3 regions of the Enterobacter quasiroggenkampii genome follow, and region 1 is predicted to be linked to each of the others. Evidence: riboswitches for the same ligand, from Rfam matches in the RefSeq annotation. Region 1 holds a riboswitch; each other region holds the start of a gene.
What was found. Region 1 has a riboswitch for thiamine pyrophosphate ahead of thiC (phosphomethylpyrimidine synthase ThiC). Riboswitches for the same ligand answer to the same signal wherever they lie in the genome.

Region 1 (4,652 bases):
ACGTGAAGTGGTCGTAGCCCGGCGCAATATCGGTGGTCAACGGCCCCAGGGTATAGAACGGCGCTTCGTGGCAGTGCTCCAGCTCCTCGGTCATGTTGCGGCGGATCATCTGCATCGGCACGTGTCCCGGGCCTTCAATCATCACCTGCACGTCATACTCCCAGGCGATTTTGGTCAGTTCGCCCAGCGTGTGCAGCTCGGCAAACTGCGCTTCGTCGTTGGCGTCACGGATGGAGCCCGGGCGCAGGCCGTCGCCCAGCGACAGCGAGACGTCATAAGCGGCGCAGATTTCGCAGATCTCGCGGAAGTGTTCGTAGAGGAAGTTCTCCTGGTGATGGGAGAGGCACCACTTCGCCATGATCGAACCGCCGCGCGAGACGATACCGGTCAGACGCTTCGCGGTCATCGGCACGTAGCGCAGCAGCACGCCCGCGTGAATGGTGAAGTAGTCGACGCCCTGCTCGGCCTGCTCCAGCAACGTGTCGCGGAACGCTTCCCAGGTCAGATCTTCGGCAATGCCGTTGACCTTCTCCAGCGCCTGATAAATCGGGACGGTGCCAATCGGAACCGGGCTGTTACGCAGGATCCACTCGCGGGTTTCGTGAATATAGCGGCCGGTGGAGAGATCCATTACCGTGTCCGCGCCCCAGCGCGTTGACCAGACCAGCTTTTCCACCTCTTCTTCGATGGAGGAGGTGACGGCCGAGTTACCGATGTTAGCGTTAACCTTCACCAGGAAGTTGCGGCCAATAATCATAGGCTCGGATTCCGGGTGGTTAATGTTGGCGGGGATAATCGCGCGGCCGGCGGCCACTTCGTCACGCACAAATTCCGGCGTGATGTTCTCCGGCAGGCGCGCGCCAAAGCCCTCTCCCGGATGCTGGTAGCGCAGCACTTCGCTGCGGATACGCTCGCGGCCCATGTTCTCGCGGATGGCGATGAACTCCATCTCCGGCGTGACGATCCCCTGGCGGGCGTAGTGCAGCTGGGTCACGCATTTGCCCGCTTTGGCACGTTTTGGCGTCAGCAGGCCGGTAAAGCGCAGCGCGTCCAGACCGTCGTCGGCCAGGCGTTCTTTGGTGTACGCAGAACTGCGTACGCTGAGTTCTTCGCAGTCGTTACGCGCCTCTATCCACGGCTGGCGCAGCTTTGCCAGACCCTGCTGAACGTTGATCGTAACAGAGGGATCGCCGTACGGGCCGGAGGTGTCATACACCGGTACGGCTTCGTTGTCTTCATACTGCGGATTCTCTTTGCTGCCGCCGATAAGCGTCGGGCTGAGCTGGATTTCGCGCATCGGGACGCGGATATCGGCCTGCGAGCCGGAAATATAGATGCGTTTCGAGTTCGGGAAAGCGGTGCCTTCCAGGGTGTCGATGAAGTGTTGGGCCTGTGCGCGCTGTTCGCGGCGGGTCAGTTTTGCAGTAGACATAGCTCATTCCAAAAGTGAAGGACATGGCTTGTCAGACGACGGATGAAGCAAGAGAGGATCGCCCGGGGGGGCGATACAACAGCAGTGTGACTCTTGTTCCCTTCGCAGGTATTAACCTGATCAGGTTCCGCGGATCCCGAATTAACGGTCTCAGCCCGGCTTTCGCTCTGGGCACTCCGACAAGAAAAATCCCCCTCGTGAGAGGGGCGAATGGTTGTAAATTACTCGTTAACGATTAAGAACTCAAGCCGGGCGCGCGACGTTATCTTCGGGACTGGCATCCAGGACGAGGCTAATCAGTCTATCTTCCAGCGTGAATCGCTCCTCCAGCGCTTCACCGAGGTCGGATAATGCCCGCTGAAACTCAAGGTAGTTATCGTGATCGATGGCATTCTCGAGCGTGGAATCATAGTAATCCATGATCTGCTGGGTGTTGGCCTCCAGCAGCGGATAGAGTTTGCTGGCCGCTAAATACGGCGTTGTCCCTTCCATTTCGCGGATAATGCGTTCATAAATATTGAAATGGCCGTCAGACAGATAGTCGACCAGGCCCTGACAAAAATCATCCAGCGCTTTTTCGTTCAGCCGCATAAACGATTCTTTGCCAGGCTTAATGCCGACCAGATTGTAATAAGCCACGAGTAGATGCTTGCGCACATGAAGCCAGCGATCCACCAGTTTGTTACTTCCTCTAACGCGCTCAGTCAGGCTTTCTAGCTGGTTTAACATGGTCGACTCCGCAAAGTGTAGGATTGAATCTGCTTATCCAGAATGTAACCACAATGCTAACAACATGTCAGTGAAGCGAAGGTAGTGCAATAGATATGGATCGTATTATTGAAAAATCAGATCTGGGTTGGTGGATCGTCAGCCACGAACAAAAATTATGGTTGCCCGGTGGAGAACTGCCCTACGGTGCGGCGGAAACGTTCGATCTCGTGGGCCAGCCAGCGCTAAAGATCGGCGAGTGGCAGGGTGAGCCCGTGTGGTTGATCCAGCAAGCGCGTCGTCAGGATATGGGATCCGTTCGCCAGGTGTTGGATCTGGACGTGGGCCTGTTCCAGTTGGCGGGGCGCGGCGTGCAGCTGGCGGAGTTTTATCGCTCGCACAAATACTGCGGCTACTGCGGTCATACCATGCGTCCGAGCAAAACCGAATGGGCGATGCTCTGCAGCCACTGCCGCGAACGCTACTATCCGCAGATTGCGCCGTGCATTATCGTCGCTATCCGCCGGGAGGATTCCATCCTGCTGGCGCAACATACCCGCCATCGCAACGGCGTTCACACCGTGCTGGCCGGCTTCGTCGAGGTGGGCGAAACGCTGGAGCAGGCGGTGGCGCGCGAGGTGATGGAGGAGAGCGGGATCAAAGTGAAGAACCTGCGCTACGTCACCTCCCAGCCGTGGCCGTTCCCGCAGTCGCTGATGACGGCCTTTATGGCCGAATACGACAGCGGCGAGATCGTTATCGATCAGAAAGAGCTGCTGGACGCGAACTGGTATCGCTACGACGATTTACCGCTGTTACCACCGCCGGGCACCGTGGCGCGCCGGCTGATAGAAGATACCGTAGCGATGTGTCGGGCCGAGTATGAGTAGTGTTACACTGAGGCCATGACGCTTAAGGAACTGCAAAAATGACCGAACTGAAGAACGATCGTTATCTGCGTGCGCTGCTGCGACAGCCCGTTGATGTCACCCCGGTGTGGATGATGCGCCAGGCGGGACGCTATCTGCCAGAATACAAAGCCACGCGCGCGCAGGCGGGCGATTTTATGTCGCTGTGCAAAAACGCCGAGCTGGCCTGTGAAGTGACGCTCCAGCCGCTGCGCCGCTTCCCGCTGGATGCGGCGATCCTCTTCTCGGATATTCTGACCATTCCGGATGCCATGGGCCTGGGCCTGTACTTTGAAACGGGTGAAGGCCCGCGTTTCACCTCTCCGATCAAAAGCAAAGCCGACGTGGACAAGCTGCCGATCCCCGATCCGGAAGGTGAACTGGGCTACGTGATGAACGCCGTGCGCACCATTCGCCGCGAGCTGAAAGGCGAAGTGCCGCTGATTGGCTTCTCCGGCAGCCCGTGGACGCTGGCGACCTATATGGTGGAAGGGGGCAGCAGTAAAGCCTTCACCCTGATTAAAAAGATGATGTACGCCGAGCCGCTGGCCCTGCATGCGCTGCTCGACAAGCTGGCGAAGAGCGTCACGCTCTATCTGAACGCGCAGATTAAGGCGGGTGCGCAGTCGGTGATGATTTTCGACACCTGGGGCGGCGTGCTGACCGGCCGCGATTATCAGCAGTTCTCCCTGTACTACATGAATAAAATCGTCGACGGCCTGCTGCGTGAAAACGAAGGTCGCCGCGTGCCGGTGACGCTGTTCACCAAAGGTGGCGGCCAGTGGCTGGAAGCGATGGCCGCCACCGGCTGCGACGCGCTGGGTCTCGACTGGACCACCGATATTGCCGATGCCCGCCGCCGCGTGGGCGACAAAGTGGCGCTGCAGGGCAATATGGACCCGTCCATGCTCTATGCGCCGCCTGCCCGCATTGAAGAAGAAGTGTCGACTATACTGTCTGGTTACGGCCAGGGGGAAGGCCACGTCTTTAACCTCGGCCACGGTATTCATCAGGATGTACCGCCAGAGCACGCAGGCGTATTTGTGGAGGCGGTGCATCGGCTTTCTGCCCAGTATCACAAGTAAGGAGTCGTTATGGATCTCGCGTCGCTACGCGCTCAACAAATCGAACTGGCCTCATCGGTGATCCGCGAGGATCGTCTGGATAAGGATCCTCCGCAGTACATTGGCGGAGCAGACGTCGGGTTCGAGCAGGGTGGGGACGTGACGCGAGCGGCGATGGTGGTACTGAAGTACCCTTCGCTCGAGCTGGTGGAGTACAAGGTCGCGCGTATTGCCACCACCATGCCCTATATTCCCGGCTTTCTCTCCTTTCGCGAATATCCCGCGCTGCTGGCAGCGTGGGAGCAGCTCTCGCAAAAACCTGACCTGCTGTTTGTCGATGGGCACGGGATCTCACACCCGCGCCGCTTAGGCGTTGCCAGCCACTTTGGGCTGCTGGTGGATGTGCCGACCATTGGCGTTGCCAAGAAACGCCTGTGCGGGGCGTTTGAGCCACTCTCCGCCGAGCCGGGTGCGCTGGCGCCGCTCATCCATAAGGGCGAGCAGCTGGCGTGGGTCTGGCGCAGCAAGGCGCGCTGTAAT
Region 2 (4,652 bases), 510 kb from region 1:
TTCGCGCACCAGACAACGTGCCAGCGCAACGCGCTGACGCTGCCCGCCGGAAAGCTCGCCCGGCAGCCTGTCGATAAACCCGGCGATCCCCATCTGCGCGGCAATAACTTCCAGTTTATGGCGCTGATCATCGTTCAGCCTCAGTCCCGGGTGCATTCCCAGCGCGATGTTTTGCCGCACCGTCAGGTGGGTAAACAGGTTGTTTTCCTGAAACAGCATTGAGACAGGACGTTTAGCCGGAGGGGCGTTGGTGAAATCACGATTATCGATGACTATCGACCCGCTGGCAGGTTGCAGAAAACCGGCGATCAAATTGAGCAAGGTGCTTTTCCCGGCACCGCTTGGGCCAAGCACGGCGATCATCTCTCCCTGGCGCACGGAGAGCGTGAAGCGCATCGGCAGATGCTGATAAAGCCAGGTTACATCAGTCAGTTTTAGCATCACGCCCCGGAAGTTTTTCGATAACGGTAAATAAGGCAAAGCACAGCAGCAGCAGTAACAGCGCGGTGACCGCGCCGTCCTGACTGCGGTAAGAGCCGATTTGCTGATAGAGCCAGTATGGCAGCGTGCGGAAATCGTCATTGCCGAACAGCGCCACGACCCCAAAGTCTCCAATAGAGAGCACGCAGGCAAACGCCAGCGCCTGTGCCAGCGGACGCTTTAGCGCGCGCAGTTCGACCACCTTCAGCCGCTGCCAGCCCTGCATGCCCAGCGACTGGCACAGCAAACTGTAGCGGCTGTTGACGTCGCGCATCGGGTTTTCCAGCACCTTGAGCGCGTAAGGAATGGCCATTAAGGCGTTGGTAAAGATCACGATGCCGTCGGCGCTTTCCGGCAGGCCGAGGGTGCTGTTGAACAGTAAAAAGAAGCCCGTTGCCAGTACAATCCCCGGCATCGCCAGAATCAGCATGCCCGTCAGCTCCAGCATTTGTCCGGCTTTTTGCGCCTGGCGGGCGTAAAGCTCACGGCTGCTCCACAACAGCATCATGGTCAGGATGACGCACAGTAATCCGGCAGCCAGCGCGATACGCAGCGAGGTCCAGGTGGCCTGCCAGAGGACGGGCTGTTGCAGGACGGACAGGAGATTAAGGTTTAGACCGTCAACGATAACGGCCAGCAGCGGCGGCAACAGCAGCAGGAGCGCCAGCGCGATCAGGATAACATCACTGACGCGGCTGTGCAGGCTGTCCTGCGGATCGCGCCAGCCGGTTATTTGATGACTACCAGCGGGAATGGCTTTACTCAGCCGCTGGCTCAACAGAACCAGTGCAAGGCAGCACGCCATCTGGACTATCGCCAGCAGTGCGGCGCGACCGGGATCGTAGTCGTAACTCAGCGCCTGGTAAATCGCCAGCTCAATGGTGGTGGCCTGCGGCCCGCCGCCAAGTGACAGCACGGTGGCAAAGCTGGCAAAGCAGAGCATGAAGATTAATGCCGCTACGGGCGGGAGCTGGCGGCGCAGCCACGGCCATTCGACAAAGCGGAAGAACGACGCGCCGCGCATGCCGAGCTGGGCGGCAATCTGGCGCTGTTCGCCGGGAATGTTCTCCAGCGCTTGCAAAAAGAGGCGCGTTGCCATCGGCATATTGAAAAAGACGTGTGCCAGCAGGATGCCCTGCAGTCCGTAAGGCGAGAATGACCATTCCAGACCAAGCTGGCCGAACAGCGAAGCCAGCCACCCCTGGCGACCGTAAACGCTCAGAATGCCAAATACCGCCACCAGCACGGGCAGGATCAGCGTCATGGCGCACAGGCGCAGCAGAGCCTGCCTGCCGGGGAAACGCCGCCGATACAGCGCGCGTGCAAGAAAAATCGCCGGGAGCACCGACATCAGGGCAGAAAGAAACGCCTGCCAGAAAGAGAACCGAATGACGTGCCAGAGGTAGCTGTCGTGCCAGAGAGCGAGCAGGTCGCTCTCCGGCGCGTTAAACCACAGCGCAAGAAAAGCCCCCAGGCTGACTGCCACCATTACGACGGCGGCGAGCAGCCCGGGAAGCAACCAGCCGGGAATTAGCGGCTGACGGCGCGTTGCCATTCACTTACCCATGCGGCACGCTGCGCGGCGACCTGCTGCGGCGTAAACTCCAGCGAGGTTTTCGGTTTGGTCAACTGTTCAAAACCTGCAGGCAGTGCAACGCTGGTGACCGGATACATCCAGTTGCCTGCGGGAATGGCATTCTGGAATGCCGGCGAAACCATAAACTTCAGGAACTTCTCGGCCAACTCCGGCTGCTTGCTGGCAGCGGTACGCGCGGCCACTTCCACCTGCAGATAGTGCCCTTCCGCAAAATCTGCGGCAGCATAGTTATCTTTCTTCTCGGCGATAATGTGGTAAGCCGGGGAGGTGGTGTAGCTCAGCACCAGGTCGCTTTCACCTTTCAGGAACAGGCCATAGGCTTCGCTCCAGCCTTTGGTCACGGTCACGGTTTTGGCAGCCAGCTTCTGCCACGCTTCCGGCGCCTTATCGCCGTAGACTTTCTGCATCCACAGCAGCAGACCCAGGCCTGGCGTGCTGGTCCGCGGATCTTCATAAATCACGCGCCACTTCTGGTCGCTTTCCACCAGCTCTTTCAGGCTCTTCGGCGGGTTTTTCAGCTTGTTTTTGTCGTAAACAAAAGCAAAGTAGCCGTAGTCGAACGGCACAAAGGTGTCGTTCTTCCAGCCGCCAGGCACGTTAACGGCCTCTGCTGCGACGCCGCTTTTGGCAAACAGTTTGGTCTGCGAGGCGGCTTCCAGCAGGTTGTTATCCAGACCAAGCACCACGTCAGCCTTGCTGTTTTTCCCTTCCATGCGCAGACGGTTGAGCAGTGAAACGCCATCTTCCAGCGCCACGAACTTCAGCTCGCAGTTGCAGTCAGCTTCAAAGGCTTTTTTGACAACCGGGCCAGGGCCCCAGTCGGCAGAGAAAGAGTCGTAGGTGTAGACCGTCAGGACGGGTTTGGCTAAAACGGGCAGCGCGAACAGCGCCAGCAGGGGGAGAACTTTTTTTAACACTTTGCACCTCAGGGTTGAGTGGCAAAGGATTTTGAGCGACAGCCTCAAATCCCTTCGCCGGCGTTATCCGGATCAGGTTCGACGGGTATTATCTCAGCGCACATCTGTGATGCAGCACCCCGTTGAGAACGGCGCTATTGTAATGATTTGGTGAATATTACGAAAGCGTTATGGCTCCGGGGGCGCAAACCAGGCGGATTTGAAATCAAACCAGCCCAGGGTGTTCATCCGCAGGCCACGCATGCTGCGCTGGCCCTGAATCATCAGCCAGTGGTGGATCAACGGGACGATCGCCTGCTCGGCCAGCAGCTGCTGGCACCACACGGCAAGATTCATCTCGCCCGCATGCCACAGGGCGGCATCCTGCTGCCAGTCACGGTCGATGCAGTGCTGGATCAGCGGGACTTCATACAAATGCGAGAAAAGGGAAAAATCGAGCGGCAGGGTAAAATTAGCGCTGTTGAGCCAGATATCACTGGCGATTTCCCCCTGATGCCATTCGTCATAGTCCACTTCCCTGATGTCCAGCCTGACCCCCTCGGCTGCCAGCAGGCGGGTCATGATCCTCGCGATAAAACGATGCTCAACATGCTCGCGGTAGTAGGTCAGGGTGATGGACTCCAGCCCTGCGGGTTTGTCGCAGTGCGACGGGCGGGCGTGGTGCCAGCGCGGAAGCAGGCCGTACGCCGGGAACCAGTATGTCTGGTACTGCGCTTCCGCATGGTAGATCAGATTGGAAGGGGACAACACGTGGCTGATCCACTTCCGGACGTCCTGGTTTGCTCCGCGGTGGGTGCGGCGGTCAAAGAGAAGATAGTAGCATCCCTCCTCCAGGCGGCTCTCCACGGCCTTTTCTCCCGTGGTGGGGCCTTCCAGCGTCAGCCCGCAGCTCAGGTCTTCATTGAGATCCGGCAATACCCACACGTTCACTTCGTCGATCAGCGCCCGATAGCCAAAGTAGTCATCGAACGCGCGGATTTTCAGCTGATTGCTGTTATTGCGGGACACGGCGTAGGGGCCGGTGCCAATTGGCAGGCTGGCAAAATTGTTCATCGATTCCCACTCGCCGGGCAAAATCATCGACGGTACATAGCCCAGCAGCCAGGGAAGCCACTTGTCCTGCTGCGACAGCTCAATATCCAGCGTCCAGGCCGTAGGGGAGTGGATGCGCGAAATATGCGAGTAGAGCGGCAGCCTGCGGGCGCGTTCCAGAGAGGCGATGACGTCGTGCATCTCCAGCTCGCGACCGTGGTGAAAGTGGATGCCAGGGCGTAAGAAAAAGCGCCAGTGGCGCGGGGAAAGCTGCTGCCAGTGGTGCGCGATATCCGCCTCCAGTTCCCCGTTTTCCTCATTTATCCGCGTCAGGCCGCTGAAGATTTGCCGGGCCATATGGGTTTCTGAGCGGCGTAACGCCGTGCCGGGCAACAGATTTTTCATTGGCCGATAGTAGAGCACCCGCAAAATGTGTCGGCCCTGACGAAAACTGCGTCCGAGATGGGAAACCAGCATCTGGCGCACGGCGGCTTTGTCGCCCACCAGTTGGACCAGCTGATCGATGCGGTCCTGCTCGAGCAGGTCTTCTGCACGCTGCTGCTGCAATGCAAGCCCGGTGTAGAGAAAGGTCAGTCGCGAGCGTTTCCCGCGTCCCGCTTCCGCTT
Region 3 (4,652 bases), 1.8 Mb from region 1:
CTGTTAGTCGTATAACCATCTTCCTGCTTTAGCCGATTCTGCAAACATCCTTACAGTAAGAGGTTTTGAGATTTGCTTTACTGGTTTATCAGTAAACCATCTTCTAAAGAACCACGTTCTAAACCACGGATAATATTTCTGATAATTCATTGCTGACATGTCAATATTAAAAAAACTGTCGTATTTATTAATGCAATAAATTAAATCATCATCGTCTGCATAATCTTGAAGAATATCATCAAGCTCTAACGGTATCAGCTTTCCTGTGAATGTACCTGACACAGGTAACTCTTTACGGAATAGCTCTAAAACTTCCTGATCTGTTACCATATGCGATCTTTCTCGTGTGCGATTGTGTTGTAGTCACGAACGGTTTTATAAACGATTTGACTAATATCGCTCGCTACTATAGCCCAACCAACAACAGGTAATCCACGCCCTACAAAAGCGCCCAGGTTAGTAACATATTTAGGCCTAAGTGTTGTTATGCTCGCTTCTGTAAGGGTTGGAAGTCTTACAGGTAATTCAGTGTTAAGAAGTTGGCGAAGGTATTTTGATGCTATTGACGTACCCGCTGTGGTTCCGTAAGGTTTACCTCTTGTTTTTAATAATGGCAGACCCAGAATAATACAGCTCATTAATATAACATCTTTAATTCCGCCAAATTGATCGTTAACTCTATCCAGTAAAATCCAAAAAAATAACTCTCCTGCAGTGATATTGCATACGCCACGATAGAAATATGTTCCATTTAATTCTTCTACTGTATCCATCAGTAACCCTTTAGTTTCAGGTAACATGTTGATTAATCGTACTGCGTGCAAGTACAAAGGGGAAGCTGTTTTTATGAAAAAGAACTTAAAATCAAAGTGCTGTTGGCTAAATGATAAAAGTTATGTGTGCAGGCTATACATTGAGACAGTCGCATACCAGTGAGTTATATAAGGGAAAGAGAAGGAAATTCATTAGCTACTGCTCAATACCATCTCTTACAATGTTAATTATTTTCTTATCTGTGAAGGACCTTTTAGTTGTTTAACTAAAAAGACAGTGAGTAATAGAATGTCGTTGTTCTTTCTGAGCACTCGAAGTCTTTCGCTCCTGCCTTGCGTGAAGAATCATTATCCGAAAGAGTGGGCTTGCTTGAGCCAGCAACTTCCCCTAATCTGGCAAAAAGTAAGCTAATGCTTACCAAATGACTCGGGGTGCCCTTCTTTGTGAAGGCTGAGAAATACCCGTATTACCTGATCTGGATAATGCCAGCGTAGGGAAGTCAGATGCCTTCCCGGTCATCGCTTCTTCACGCAAGGCAGGAGCGAACCCATGCAGCCTGACCTGCTCGATTTACACGTTTTACATCACTTCCGCACCCGTTCTCCGCTGACCCATTGTATGACCAATGACGTCGTACAGACCTTTACGGCCAACGTTTTGCTGGCGCTTGGCGCATCCCCGGCGATGGTGATCGAGGCCGAAGAGGCCGAGCAGTTTGCCGCGATAGCCGATGCGCTGCTGGTTAACGTTGGCACGCTGACCGCGCCGCGCGCCCAGTCGATGCGTCGGGCAATTGAAAGCGCGGTGGCGGCAGGCAAGCCCTGGACGCTGGACCCGGTTGCCGTGGGCGCCCTGGCGTTCCGCACCCGCTTTTGCCATCAAATTCTTGCCCTGAAACCGGCGGCCATTCGCGGCAATGCCTCCGAAATCCTTGCTCTTGCCGGGATGAGCGCCGGCGGGCGCGGCGTCGATACGACCGATACCGCCGCCAGCGCGGTGCCTGCTGCCCAGGCGCTGGCCCGGCAGATCAATACGATTGTGGTGGTCACCGGCGAGGTGGACTACATCACGGACGGGCAACGTACCCGAACGGTTACCGGCGGTGACCCGCTGATGACGCGCGTGGTGGGCACCGGGTGCGCGCTTTCTGCCGTTGTGGCGGCGAGCTGCTCGCTGCCGGGTGACCGGCTGGATAACATCGCTGCCGCCTGCGGATGGATGAAACGAGCCGGAACGGTCGCCGTTGCGCAGTCGCGTGGCCCAGGCAGTTTTGCCAGCGCGTTTCTGGATGCGCTCTACACGCTGGAGGAGCAGGCATGAAGCGAATTAACGCCCTGACCATTGCCGGCACCGATCCCAGCGGCGGCGCGGGTATCCAGGCAGACCTGAAAACCTTCTCGGCCCTTGGCGCGTACGGCTGCTCGGTCATTACCGCGCTGGTGGCGCAAAACACGCGCGGCGTACAGTCGGTCTACCGTATCGAGCCGGATTTTGTTGCCGCGCAGCTGGATTCTGTGTTCAGCGACGTGCGCATCGATACCACCAAAATCGGCATGCTGGCCGAAACGGATATCGTTGAAGCGGTGGCCGAGCGGCTTAAACGCTATCAGGTGCAAAACGTGGTGCTGGATACGGTGATGCTGGCGAAAAGCGGCGATCCGCTGCTCTCCGCCTCTGCCGTGGAAACGCTGCGCAAAAAGCTGCTGCCACAGGTGGCGCTCATCACGCCCAATCTGCCGGAAGCCGCCGCGCTGTTGGGCACATCGCACGCGCAAACGGAACGCGAGATGAAAGCGCAGGGCAACGCGCTGCTGGCGATGGGCTGCGGGGCGGTGCTGATGAAGGGTGGGCATCTGGATGACGCGGAAAGCCCGGACTGGCTCTTCACCCGCGACGGCGAAGTGCGCTTTACCGCGCCACGCGTGCAGACCAAAAATACCCACGGCACGGGCTGTACGCTCTCGGCCGCGCTGGCGGCGCTGCGTCCCCGGCATGAAGGCTGGGCCGAAACGGTGCGCGAAGCGAAAGCCTGGCTCTCGGCGGCGCTGGCAAAAGCCGATACTCTGGAAGTCGGTCACGGTATTGGGCCGGTTCATCATTTTCATGCATGGTGGTAAGCCAGTATACTGGCAGGAAACACCACGCCTGAGAAAACAGAGATGGAACAAGCGCATACCCGGTTAATCGCTCAACTGAATGAACGGATCGCCGCGCCCGATAACACGCCGCTGTACCTGAAGTTTGCCGAAACGGTAAAAAATGCGGTGCGCAGCGGGGTGCTGGAGCACGGGAATATTTTGCCTGGTGAGCGCGATCTGAGCCAGTTGACCGGGGTGTCGCGCATCACCGTGCGTAAAGCGATGCAGGCGCTGGAGGAAGAGGGGGTGGTGACGCGCGCCCGTGGCTACGGGACGCAAATCAACAATATCTTCGAATATTCGCTGAAAGAGGCGCGCGGCTTCTCACAGCAGGTGGTGCTGCGCGGCCAAACGCCAAATACGCTCTGGGTTAACAAGCGGGTGGTGAAATGCCCGGAAGAGGTGGCGAACCACCTGTCGATCTCCCCGGACAGCGAGGTCTTTTTGCTCAAGCGCATTCGCTATGTGGATGACGATGCGGTGTCGATTGAAGAGTCCTGGGTCCCGGTCGGGTTAATTCCCGACCCGGATGCGATTGGTATTTCTCTCTACGACTACTTCCGCAGCCAGAATATCTTCCCGCAGCGCACCCGCTCAAGGGTGAGCGCCCGCATGCCGGACAGCGAGTTTCAGGCGCACATTAAGATGGATGAAAAAATACCGGTGCTGGTGATCAAGCAGGTCGCGCTTGACCAGCAGCACCGGCCGATTGAGTACAGCATCAGCTACTGTCGCAGCGACCTATACGTCTTTGTGTGCGAGGAGTAATTCCTTGCGCGTCGGGGCGCAATCGCCGCCGCGGTGGCTGACAACCCATGACGCCACGGCATTCCCCAGCAAAACGGCATCTGCCAGTGACCATCCCGCAGCCAGCCCGGCAAGCGTGCCGCCCGCGTGGCTGTCGCCTGCACCAATGGTATCCACAACCGTAGCCGGAAACGCCGGAACAACGCCTGAGGCGTCACCGTCATACCACGTAGCACCATCTTTATCATGGCGCACAATCAGCGCGGCGCCAAAGCGCTGCTGCCACACTTCACCCAGGTTTTCAGCCTCTACGCCCAGTCTTTCAGCCGCGAGTTCCGCTTCCTGACGATTGAGCGACACGATTGGCCTGCAGGCCATGATTCTCTCCATCAGCGCATCAGGAACATCCGCGATGCGTGGGCCGAAATCGATGAAGGCCGTCACGTCCTGTAATCCCTCCAGCCAGCCTGTCAGCAGTTCACCGCACGGTGAGGCCAACTGATAGCCGGACAAATACACCAGGCTGTTTTGCGGGACGTGAAGCGCATCCAGCCAGCGCTGCTGCCATTGGTTCTCCACGCCGCTAAAGGACATAAAGGTGCGTTCGCCGTCAGGCTCAACCAGCGCCAGGCACCAGCCGTTATCGCCCGTCTCGGCCTCCACAGCGCTGTGCAGATCCTGCTTCGCCATGGCGTTGCGGATAATATCCGCCCACACGCCGTGCCCGACGGGCAGAGCGTTTTGCGCCGTAATGCCGAGTCGCTTCAGGGCAATGGCGATATTCAGCGCGCAGCCGCCAATATTCACGCCCTGCTGCTTAAGTTCGATATCGCACCCGCGCCAGGGCAGGGCGTAGGCGTCGGCGATGACGTCAATCACCGCTGCGCCCAGCACCGTCACCGGGCGCGTGGCGTGCAGATTTTCGAGACGTTGGGCAAATGCATTCATACGCCCTCCCTTTGCTCCCTGAAGTGCAGCAGTTTCTCGCAATAA

Region 2: linked by a shared signal. The riboswitch ahead of thiB (thiamine ABC transporter substrate binding subunit) and the one ahead of thiC (phosphomethylpyrimidine synthase ThiC) in region 1 are both predicted to bind thiamine pyrophosphate.
Region 3: linked by a shared signal. The riboswitch ahead of thiM (hydroxyethylthiazole kinase) and the one ahead of thiC (phosphomethylpyrimidine synthase ThiC) in region 1 are both predicted to bind thiamine pyrophosphate.

The regions. Positions count from the first base shown of each region.
Region 1 is NZ_CP143745.1:825,604-830,255, forward strand. It holds gene thiC (phosphomethylpyrimidine synthase ThiC) at 1-1,432, opposite strand, end outside; TPP riboswitch at 1,513-1,621, opposite strand; gene V1572_RS03960 (Rsd/AlgQ family anti-sigma factor) at 1,676-2,161, opposite strand; gene nudC (NAD(+) diphosphatase) at 2,257-3,030, shown strand; gene hemE (uroporphyrinogen decarboxylase) at 3,069-4,133, shown strand; gene nfi (deoxyribonuclease V) at 4,143-4,652, shown strand, end outside.
Region 2 is NZ_CP143745.1:1,340,287-1,344,938, forward strand. It holds gene thiQ (thiamine ABC transporter ATP-binding protein ThiQ) at 1-441, opposite strand, end outside; gene thiP (thiamine/thiamine pyrophosphate ABC transporter permease ThiP) at 425-2,035, opposite strand; gene thiB (thiamine ABC transporter substrate binding subunit) at 2,011-2,994, opposite strand; TPP riboswitch at 3,026-3,126, opposite strand; gene sgrR (HTH-type transcriptional regulator SgrR) at 3,163-4,652, opposite strand, start outside.
Region 3 is NZ_CP143745.1:3,708,626-3,713,277, reverse strand. It holds gene V1572_RS17770 (DUF1493 family protein) at 4-330, opposite strand; gene V1572_RS17765 (STM2901 family protein) at 324-773, opposite strand; TPP riboswitch at 1,192-1,288, shown strand; gene thiM (hydroxyethylthiazole kinase) at 1,324-2,094, shown strand; gene thiD (bifunctional hydroxymethylpyrimidine kinase/phosphomethylpyrimidine kinase) at 2,091-2,891, shown strand; gene V1572_RS17750 (GntR family transcriptional regulator) at 2,934-3,680, shown strand; gene V1572_RS17745 (PfkB family carbohydrate kinase) at 3,654-4,607, opposite strand; gene V1572_RS17740 (ADP-ribosylglycohydrolase family protein) at 4,604-4,652, opposite strand, start outside.